DNA from 3 places in the Streptomyces sp. NPDC048277 genome. Region 1 is predicted to be linked to each of the others. Evidence: riboswitches for the same ligand, from Rfam matches in the RefSeq annotation. Region 1 holds a riboswitch; each other region holds the start of a gene.

What was found. A riboswitch is a leader RNA that binds a small molecule or an ion and turns the genes downstream of it on or off. The one in region 1 is predicted to bind cyclic di-AMP.
Positions count from the first base shown of each region.
Region 2: another riboswitch for cyclic di-AMP. It lies ahead of AB0D85_RS01660 (NlpC/P60 family protein); the one in region 1 lies ahead of AB0D85_RS31135 (M23 family metallopeptidase).
Region 3: another riboswitch for cyclic di-AMP. It lies ahead of AB0D85_RS15610 (C40 family peptidase); the one in region 1 lies ahead of AB0D85_RS31135 (M23 family metallopeptidase).

Region 1 is NZ_JBEZLQ010000016.1:89,893-93,159, forward strand. It holds gene AB0D85_RS31130 (GntR family transcriptional regulator) at 144-839, opposite strand; gene AB0D85_RS31135 (M23 family metallopeptidase) at 1,038-1,793, opposite strand; cyclic di-AMP (ydaO/yuaA leader) riboswitch at 1,806-1,970, opposite strand; gene AB0D85_RS31140 (pitrilysin family protein) at 2,182-3,267, opposite strand, start outside.
Region 2 is NZ_JBEZLQ010000001.1:333,146-336,412, forward strand. It holds gene AB0D85_RS01655 (tellurite resistance/C4-dicarboxylate transporter family protein) at 1-672, opposite strand, end outside; gene AB0D85_RS01660 (NlpC/P60 family protein) at 820-1,983, opposite strand; cyclic di-AMP (ydaO/yuaA leader) riboswitch at 1,992-2,164, opposite strand; gene pcrA (DNA helicase PcrA) at 2,487-3,267, shown strand, end outside.
Region 3 is NZ_JBEZLQ010000006.1:79,065-82,331, forward strand. It holds gene AB0D85_RS15610 (C40 family peptidase) at 1-1,704, opposite strand, end outside; cyclic di-AMP (ydaO/yuaA leader) riboswitch at 1,713-1,884, opposite strand; gene AB0D85_RS15615 (DUF1996 domain-containing protein) at 2,402-3,267, shown strand, end outside.

The DNA.
Region 1 (3,267 bases):
CGCGAAGACCCGCCGCCCGCCTTTGCAACGCGTTTGCGGCGGGCACACCCCGGACGCGCAACCGCCAATTCCCGGCGCGCGTGAATTCGGGCAGCAGAAATACCGCTCCACCGAATAACACCTCTTTGTATACGGCGCGCGTGTTAATGCCGCAGGCCCGACATGTTTACGGGGTGTTGCGAAGTCCTCACACCGTTCGCCCGGTCCGTACCGCCGGAGAAGCGCAGCCGGTGCACGGCCGTCGAGCGCTCGGTGTGCAGCGCGGTGATCGCCCGCGCGCGCTCGCCGTCGCCGCGCGTGACCGCGTCCACGATGGCGCCGTGCTCGGCCCAGGAGTCCACGGGACTGGCGGGCGCCTCGACGGTGTACATCCAGGCGATCTTGTGCCGCAGCTGGGTGAGCGTCGAGGTCAGGGCATGGCTGCCGGAGGCCTGGGCGAGCGTCTCGTGGAACCAGCCGCCCAGCGAGCGCAGATCCTCGCTGTTGCCCCTCCTGGCCCGTTCCTGGCCCAGCCGGACGAGCCCGCGCAGCACCTTGAGGTGGGCCTCGGTGCGGCGCTGGGCGGCCCGGGCGGCGCCGAGCGGCTCCAGGAGCATCCGCATCTCCAGCAGGTCGGCGGCCTCCTGCTCGGTCGGCTCGGCGACGCACGCGCCCGCGTGCCGACGCGTCACCACGAACCCCTCGGCCTCCAGGGTGCGCAGGGCCTCGCGGACGGGGACGCGCGAGACGCCGTAGCGGCGGGCCAGGAGTTCCTCGGTGAGCCGGCTGCCGCGCTCGTAGACACCCGCGACGATGTCGTCCCGGATCGCCGTGCATACCGAGTGCGCCGGAATACGCATGTCCGACCTCCGCCTTAATCCCCGTGAAACGCCGCCCAGTGGCGTCCCGTTCCGTGACTCTATTGCAATGGGCGGGAATTTCCGACGGCGGGCCGGAATCCAGGGATATATTTTGGACACCGGGGGCACGAAAACGGCGAAAGCCCCGGCTCGGAGGCCGGGGCTTCGAAGGATCTCGCGGTGCTCACACCATCCGCGTCAGACGTTCACGCCGTGCTTGCGGAGGTAGGCGACCGGGTCGACGTCGGAGCCGTACTCCGCCGTGGTCCGGGCCTCGAAGTGGAGGTGCGGGCCGGTCGTGTTGCCGGTCGCGCCGGAGAGGCCGATCTGCTGGCCCGGGGTGACCTTCTGGCCCACCGAGACGCCGATGGACGACAGGTGGCCGTACTGGGTGTACATGCCGTCGGCCATCTTGATGACGATCTCGTTGCCGTACGCCCCGCCCCAGCCGGTGGAGACGACCGTGCCGGTGCCGACGGCGTGTACGACCGTGCCGCTGGCGGCGTGGAAGTCGATGCCGGTGTGGGTGCCGGAGGACCACAGGGAGCCGCCGGTCTTGTAGCCGGTGGAGACGTACGAGTCGGAGATCGGCGCCACGAAGGCGTTGAGACGCTTGCGCTCGGCCTCACGGGCGGCGCGTGCCTTGGCCTCGCGCTCCTTCGCGACCGCTGCCGCGGCCTTCTTGCGGGCGGCCTCCTCGGCCGCCTTGCGCTCGGCGGCGGCCTGCTGGGCCGCGGCCTGGGCGTCGATCTGCTCGGCGACCGTGTCGCTGACCGTGATGACCGGGGTGAGACCGGTCTGCTCCACGGAGTTCTCGGCGGCGAGTGCCGGAGCGGCGGAGACGGTGCCGATGACACCGGTGGTGGTGAGGGCCGCGATACCGGCGGCCTGCGCGGTGGTGCGCTTCACCCGGCCGGGACGACGGTGCTTCCCGGAGGCGCACATGAACGCCATGTAGAGGCTGGTCCTTTCCTTCCCTCTCGCCTACCGGGTTAGCTGACGGGTTCGGAGCAGGAAGGTCTCCTACAGGCCCCCTCGCGACACGCGCGGGCGCCCGATTCACCCCAGGGACTGCGATGGGTCCCCGGCTCCCCTGGCTCGCGCCGTACGGGGACTCGGCGATGGCTGTCCGGTGCCGCGGGCGCGGCGCACTGCCTGACGGACAGCCTGGGAGAACCTACGAGGGCGTGCTTTCAATGCCCAAACGGATCGCGGTTTTTGTAGCGCATCCCACAGGGCAGAAAGGCAACCTCCGCCCCAATTCGGACATTCGAGAGCCCTGGTGGCCGACGGCCACCAGGGCTCCGCACACGCGCGTGGAGCCGCGTGTACCTACAGGGGGCTACTCCGCCGCGACGACCGTGACTTCGCCGATCCCGAGGGCCTCGACGGGCTCCTTGATCTGCGCCGCGTCACCGACGAGGACGGTCACCAGGCGGTCCACCGGGAAGGCGTTCACGACCGCCGCGGTGGCCTCCACCGTGCCCGTATTGGCGAGTTGCCGGTAGAGCGTGGCCTGGAAGTCGTCGGGCAGGTGCTGCTCGACCTGGTCGGCCAGGGTGCCGGCGACGGCCGCCGCCGTCTCGTACTTGAGCGGCGCCACGCCGACGAGGTTCTGCACGGCGACATCGCGCTCGGCGTCCGTGAGGCCCTCGGCGGCGAGCGTGCGCAGCACCGTCCACAGGTCCAGCAGGGCGGGGCCGGTGTTCGGGGTGTCCACGGAACCGCTGATGGCGAGCATCGAGGCGCCGGTGCCGTCGGGGGCGGACCGCAGGACCTGCCCGAAGGAGCGGACGCCGTAGGTGTAGCCCTTCTCCTCGCGCAGGACCCTGTCCAGGCGGGAGGTGAGGGTGCCGCCCAGGCAGTAGGTGCCGAGCACCTGGGCCGGCCAGACGCGGTCGTGCCGGTCTGGGCCGACGCGGCCGATGAGGAGCTGCGTCTGGACGGCTCCGGGACGGTCCACGATGACGACACGGCCGGTGTCGTCGGCGCTGACCGGCGGGACCGGCCGGGGCTGCGCGGTGGAGCCGCTCCAGGCGCCCAGGGTCTCGCCGAGCAGTTCGTCCAGGTCGATGCCGGTCAGGTCGCCGACGACGACCGCGGTGCCCGTGGCCGGGCGTACGTGCCGGTCGTAGAAGGCGCGTACGGCGGCCGCGTCGATCTTCTCGACCGTGTCCTCGGTGCCCTGGCGCGGCCGGGACATCCGCACGGTCGCCGGGAACAGCTGCCTGTAGAGCTCCTTGGCGGCCCGGCGGCTGGGGTTGGCCAGCTCGTGCGGGATCTCGTCGAGGCGGTTGCGGACCAGCCGCTCGACCTCGCTGTCGGCGAACGCGGGCGCCCTGAGGGCGTCGGACAGCAGTCCGAGGCCCTTGGCGAGGCGGGAGGCCGGGACCTCCAGGCTGATGCGGACACCGGGGTGGTCGGCGTG
Region 2 (3,267 bases), on a different contig from region 1:
GTCGTCGTCGTTCCACAGGTAGAGCCGCGCACTGTCGGCCGCCAGCAGCTTCGCCCCGGCGAGCGCGGAGATCGCGAGCGCGCCACCCGCGATCCACTGGTCGCCGGGCCCCTCGGCGACCTGCCGCCAGTCGAACCGGGGCACGGCGAGCCCGTAGAACGCCAGCCCCAGCCAGAACAGCACCAGCGACAGATGCGCGAGCCACGCCGTGGTCAGAGCCGCCGCCAGCACCGCGCCCAGCACGGTGAGCCCCTGCGTGGCCACGCAGCCCAGGAATACCGCCCCCGGCATCCGCTCCTTCCAGTGCCGTACGACGAGGACGAGCAACGGCGGCCACAGCACCGTCGACAGCGCCAGCAGGGCCTCGGCGAGGGTCTGCCGGCCGAGCAGCGAGAACCGCGTCCCCAGCACCGTCGTAGCCGCTACGGCGGTGAGCGCGCCCGGTGTCCTCGCCTCCGTCACCCAGCGCCGCCGGTCGAGTGCCAACCGTGCGACGAAGTCCGCGGCCAGCCCGATCCAGGCCGCGCAGGCCAGCACCAGCATGACCCGGGACAGGATCTCCGCCCCCGCCAGATGCAGCGCCACGGACACGATCCCGGTGGCCATCACGGCGGCCCCGGCCGCCGGCTCACGCTGGGCCCACCAGACGCGGAGGGGTGAAATGCCGGACATGTTCCCGATGCTAAGGAGCGCGGACCGGGGTGCGGGCGGGGCACGCGCGCGTGGAGCACGAAAACCGCGCGGGCGCGGGATGGGGGCGGGGGCGCTCACATCCTCAGTGCGCGCCCCCGCCCGGTACCTCAAGCAGACGGGACAGGCTCAGGCCGGTCGCACCACACTGTGGATGATCGACTCGCCCCCGTAGTAGATCGACTCCTCCCGGACGTACGCGCCGGGCTTCGGGGCGTGGATCATCATGCCGTTGCCGATGTAGATACCGACGTGGCTGACGTCGTCGTAGAAGAAGACCAGGTCGCCGGGCTGGGCGTCGGCGAGGGAGACGGTGGTGCCGGCGTTCACCTGGTCGTACGTGGTGCGCGGCAGGGAGACACCCGCGGCCTTCCAGGCGGCCTGGGAGAGGCCGGAGCAGTCGTAGGAGCCGGGGCCGGTCGCACCCCACACGTACGGCTTGCCGATCTGCGCGCGGGCGAAGGCGATCGCCTTGGCGGCCTTCGTGGCGTACGCGGAGGAGGACGAGGAGGACGAGGAGGACGAGGAGCCGCTGGAGGACGACGTCGAGGACGACGACGTGTCCTGCTTGGCGGCGGCCGCGGCCGCCGCCTGCTGCTTCGCGAGTTCCGCCGCCTTGCGGGCCGCCGCCTCCTGCTGCTGCTTCTCGATCTCCGCGAGCCGGGCCTTCTCCTGGGCCGTCAGCTGCGACAGCAGCTCCCGCGCGGAGGCCAGCTTCGTCTGGACGGTGGTCTTGGCGGTCTTGAGTTCGTCCTGCGTCTCGGTGAGCGTCTCGAGGCTCTTGGCGGCCTCCTGCCGCTTCTTCATGGTCGCGGACTGCTGTGTGGCGTAGTCGTCGACCGCGCCCTTCTGGCGCGAGGTCAGCCGGTGCATCAGCTGCGACTGGTCGAAGTAGTCCTGCGGATCGTTCGCGAGCAGGAAGGTCGCCGTCTGGGGGACCTCGGTCCCGGTCCGGTACTGGGCCGCGGCGAACGATCCCAGTTCCTCACGTGCCTTGTTCAGCCGGTCCGTGCGCTTGGCGACGTCGTCCAGCAGGGTGTCGACCTGCTTGCGCTGGGTACCGGTCTTCTCCTTGGCCGCGTCGTACTTCTCGGTCGCCGACTCGGCCTGCCGGTAGAGGGCGTCGACCTTCTTCTCGACCTCCTCCAGGCTCGGCTTGCCGTCCTCGGAGGGCGCGGCGTTGGCCGTCTGGGAGAGCAGGGCCACGGAGGTGAGGGCGGCGGTGGCCAGGGCGGGGGTGCGTATGCCTGCTACGCGCGTTGCTGAGGGACGGGACTTGCGGTGCGACGCCAACGGAGGCGACTCCTTCCATGTTCCGCCTACCGAGTTAGCTGTCGGGTTCGGGCGGGTGCTTCGGAAGGGTTGCCCTACGGTCCGTTCCCCGGTGGGAAGTCGGGACCGATTCACCCCAAGGTCGGTGTGGGTCCCCGGCTCCGGCGGCGCGGCGGCGCACCGGACTCGGCGGAGGCCGTACGGCCCGGCGACGTTCGCCGGTGGGTGTCGTACGGCCTGCCCGGCACGCTAGCCAACTCGTGTGGCCCGTGTGAAGGTTGATGTGCGATATGCCCGATACATTTTCGTGACCTTTGTGTTGCGACCCGATCCGCTCGGTCGATCAAGGAGTATATGGCGCGACTTGTCCGGAATGGTTGAGCGGCCGGTGGCCCGGCGGACGGTTGCGGGGGTGCCCGCGGCGCGTGATCGCCAACCGTGACGGGGTGATTCTGGTGGGTGACCGGAGTGAATTCTCGGGGCGGCGGCCGGTTGTCGGTGGGGCGCCCTAGACTCGGAGAGCGATGAGCAGCCTCTTTGACGACAGCTTCCTGGCGAACCTCCAGCCCCCGCGCGGCCGCGAGGAGGAACCCCCGCCGCCGCCCGAGGACGAGCACGTACCGGAGCCGATTCCGGACGATCTGTTCGGCGGGAAGTTCGACGTGCCCCCGGACCGGGACGCCTACTACCGCGACGGCGCCGCCCGCCCGGCCCTGGACCCGGCCGCGCTCCTGGAGGGGCTCAACGACAACCAGCGGGCGGCCGTCGTGCACGCCGGCTCCCCGCTGCTCATCGTGGCCGGCGCCGGTTCCGGCAAGACGCGCGTGCTCACCCACCGCATCGCCCACCTCCTCGGCGAGCGCCATGTGCACCCGGGCCAGATCCTCGCGATCACCTTCACCAACAAGGCCGCGGGCGAGATGAAGGAGCGCGTCGAGCAGCTCGTCGGCCCGCGCGCGAACGCGATGTGGGTGATGACCTTCCACAGCGCGTGCGTGCGGATCCTGCGCAGGGAGAGCAAGAAGCTCGGCTTCACCTCCTCTTTCTCGATCTACGACGCGGCCGACTCGAAGCGGCTGATGGCCCTGGTCTGCCGCGACCTGGACCTCGACCCGAAGCGCTTCCCGCCGAAGTCCTTCAGCGCCAAGATCAGCAACCTCAAGAACGAGCTGATCGACGAGGAGGACTTCGCCGCCCAGGCGAGCGACGGTTTCGAGAAGACCCTCGCCCAGGCCTACGCGCTCTACCAGTCGCGGCTGCGCGAGGCGAACGCCCTCGACTTCGACGACCTGATCATGACGACGG
Region 3 (3,267 bases), on a different contig from region 1:
GGCGGGGGCCATGGGCATGGCGGCCATCGTCATGGGGCTCATGGGTTCCGCAGCCATGGGGGCGGCGTACGCGGTGGTGGTGGGCTGCGGCCCGGCGGGATAGGCGTTCGGGGCGGCGGCGGGAGGCGCTGCGGGGAAGCCGCCGCCGGTGGCCTGCGCCATGGGGGCCATCGGGGCCATGGGAGCCATGGGCGTGGCAGCGGGGGCTGCCATGGCGTACGTGCCGGTGGCGTAGACAGGCTCGGCGGGGGCGGGCGCAGGGGCCGGGGCCGGAGCTGCGGCGGCATAGGTGGCGGCCGGGGGCGCTGCGGTGTAGGCGGCGGACGCGCCCGGAGTCATGACCCGGAAGGAGCCGGTGTCCATCGGGTTCTGCGCGGGGAGAACGGCGGTGGCGGCGGCAGCGTCGGCCGCGAAGGTACCGGAGCCCGGGTCCGGTATGGGGGTGTAGGCGGTGGACGCACCGGGGGTCATCACCCGGAACGAGCCGGTGTCCGCCGGGTTCGGGGTGGGGGCGCCGCGCGTCTCCATGGGGGGCACGGTCGGGAAGCTGCCCGTGCTGCCCGGGCTCATCACTCGGTAGGTACCGGTGTCCGCCGGGGACGCGGCCTGAGGGGCGGCGGCCGCGCCCGGGCTCATCACCCGGAACGTGCCCGTGTCGGCCGGGGACGCGGCCTGAGGGGCGGCGGAGGCGCCGGGGGTCATCACCCGGAACCCGCCGGTGTCCGCCGGGGACGGGGCAGGAGCGGCGCCCGCGCTGCCCGGGGTCATCACCCGGAACCCACCGGTATCTGCCGGGTTCGGGGTGGGGGCGGTGTTCGTGTCCATGGGGGGCACGGTCGGGAAGCTGCCCGTGCTGCCGGGGGTCATCACGCGGAAGGAACCCGTGTCCGCGGCGGTCACCGTCGGGAACGCGGCCGTGCCGGTGGGGGCGTTGCCCCGGAAGGAGCCGCTGTCGGTGCGCTGGGCCGGGATGCCGACGGCGGGCGCCTGCCACTGCTGCGCCGGAGCCGGAGCCGGAGCCGGAGCCTGGGCCTCGGGCGTGGGCCAGGGGCTCTGCGCCGCGGGGGCGGGCTGTGCGGCCGGAGCGGGCTGCGCGGCGGGGGCCGTTTCGAGCGCCGCGATCGCCCGCTGCCCGGTGCGCTGGGACAGCACCTCACGCGCCTTGGCGATCTTGAGCTGGCTCTTGGTCTTGGACGTGCCCGGTGCGTGCCGCTGCGGCACGGAGGCGGGCGGGGCCTTGGGCTCCGTCGCCGGGGCCGTGGGCAGCGCCGTGCTGGGACCCGCCGTCAGTTCCAGCTTCGGGCGCTCCGCCGGCAGCTCGCGGACGACCTCGATGTCGCTCTGCGCGGACGACCCCGCGGGCAGCGCCAGACGGGACGGGCCGGAGTCCTCCAACTGGCTGAGCAGGTCGGCGGCCATGGCGCTGACGGGCCGACGCGGGGCCGAACGATCGGGCATCCGGTCGGACGGCAGCGCGGCCGGAACGCTCGGCCCCAGCTTCGTACGCGCCCCCTCGAACCACTCCCGGGCGATGTTGTCGAGGCCCGGGTCGTCACGACGCTGCCGCTTGAACAGCGGAACACCGCGGGAGCGCGAACCCCCGCTCATCGCACGTGTCGCGTTGTAGTTCCCGGTGGCGTTCTCGGCCTGGTCGTAGAGGTTGTTGATCCGCTGCCGAACCTCGTCACGGCTCTCGGACGCCATGGGGGTCGTGCTCCTTCCGTACTCCGCCTACCGGGTTAGCTGTCGGGTTCGGGCGTCGAATCCGGAAGGTATGCCCTACGGCCTTGCCTCGGGGGGCAGTTGGCCGATTCACCCCAGTGCGTCGGTTGGGTCCCCGGCTCCGGATCGCCCTCCAGGGCCCGGACTCGGCGGAGGCCGCGCGGCCCGGCGGGATTCGCCGGGGGGAGCCGAGCGGCTTGGACGTCAACTTAGCCAACTTGTGTCACTCGTGTGAAGGTTGAAGTGCGTAATGTCCGATACGTATTTGTGATGTTCGTCGTACTGTTCGGAACTCGACCGTGAGGGACGGCATTTCGCGCGATGATCGATCGCCCCCGTGCAATCGCCGCTCCAGCAGCGCTTCTCCCGGTGTCCGGGTCGGAACTCCTCGCCAACTCCCCGTCTCCTTGTCGGCGCCCGTGTCGATCGGTGTGACGCGCCTTCCGATGTGAGCACTCCGTTGTCAGTCGATTACTTGATGGAGTCGCTTCCTGTGAGGTCGCCGTGAATTCGTGGGTCTGTTGAACACGGCGGTGTCGCGGGCCGTATGGGGCGGGGGATTTCCATGCCCGGCCGCCCACGACCACGCAGGGGTACGACCGTGAGTAGGACCTTGAGACGCAACAGGCGCAGACGTCCGACCGGTGCACGGCGCGCGACCTTCGCGGCGGTGGCACTCATGCTCGGAGGGGGAGGACTGGTCGCGGTGAACGTCTACGCCTCGGCCACCGAAGGGGGATCGGACCAGCAGCCCTGGCCGAGTGCCCAGGTGCTCTCCGCGCCCACGGTCTACTGCCCCGACGTCGGCAGCAAGTTGACGGCCGTGCCCGACGCGGCCCGGCCCGACGTCGACCGTGAACTCGCCCAGCTGGACCAGCAGATCGCGGCCGCCTACCAGCAACTCAAGGAATCTGCCCAGTCCGTCCAGCAGGACCCCGGGTTCGCCGACCAGGCGATCATGAACCCGCTGAAGGAGAAGCGGTCCGCGACGCTCCAGCGCATCGCCGACGCCATCGGCCGCGAGGGCGACCGCCCCCAGGGCCTCGACGACCTCGCGGCCTGCACCCTGCACTCCTCGAACCAGGGCGGCGAGCAGTCGGCGGCACCCCAGGGCGGCGCCACGCCGAGTCAGGGCAGTGCCGCGCCGAGCCAGGGCACCGGCGCCGGCGGCCAGGGCGGCAACGGACCCGTCGCCGCCGACTACGCCGACATCACCTCCGTCCAGCCGAATGTCGCGACCCCGGCCGAGCAGTCCGGCGGCTCCACCGGCAGCTTCAGCTCCAGCTGTGGTGTGAACGCGAACGGCCTGTTCAACTCGGACAACGTGATCGTCGCGCCCGGTGTCTCCAACGGGGCCCACCACTTCCACGACTATGTCGGCAACCAGTCCAACAACGCCTTCGCCAGTGACCAGGACCTCGCGAACGCCGACACGAGCTGCACGGACCGGGGCGACAAGTCGTCGTACTTCTGGCCCGTGCTGCGGCTGCAGAACGGCAAGCAGGAGCGGGACGCCGGCAAGCCGGGCGGCGGTACCGAGGGCAA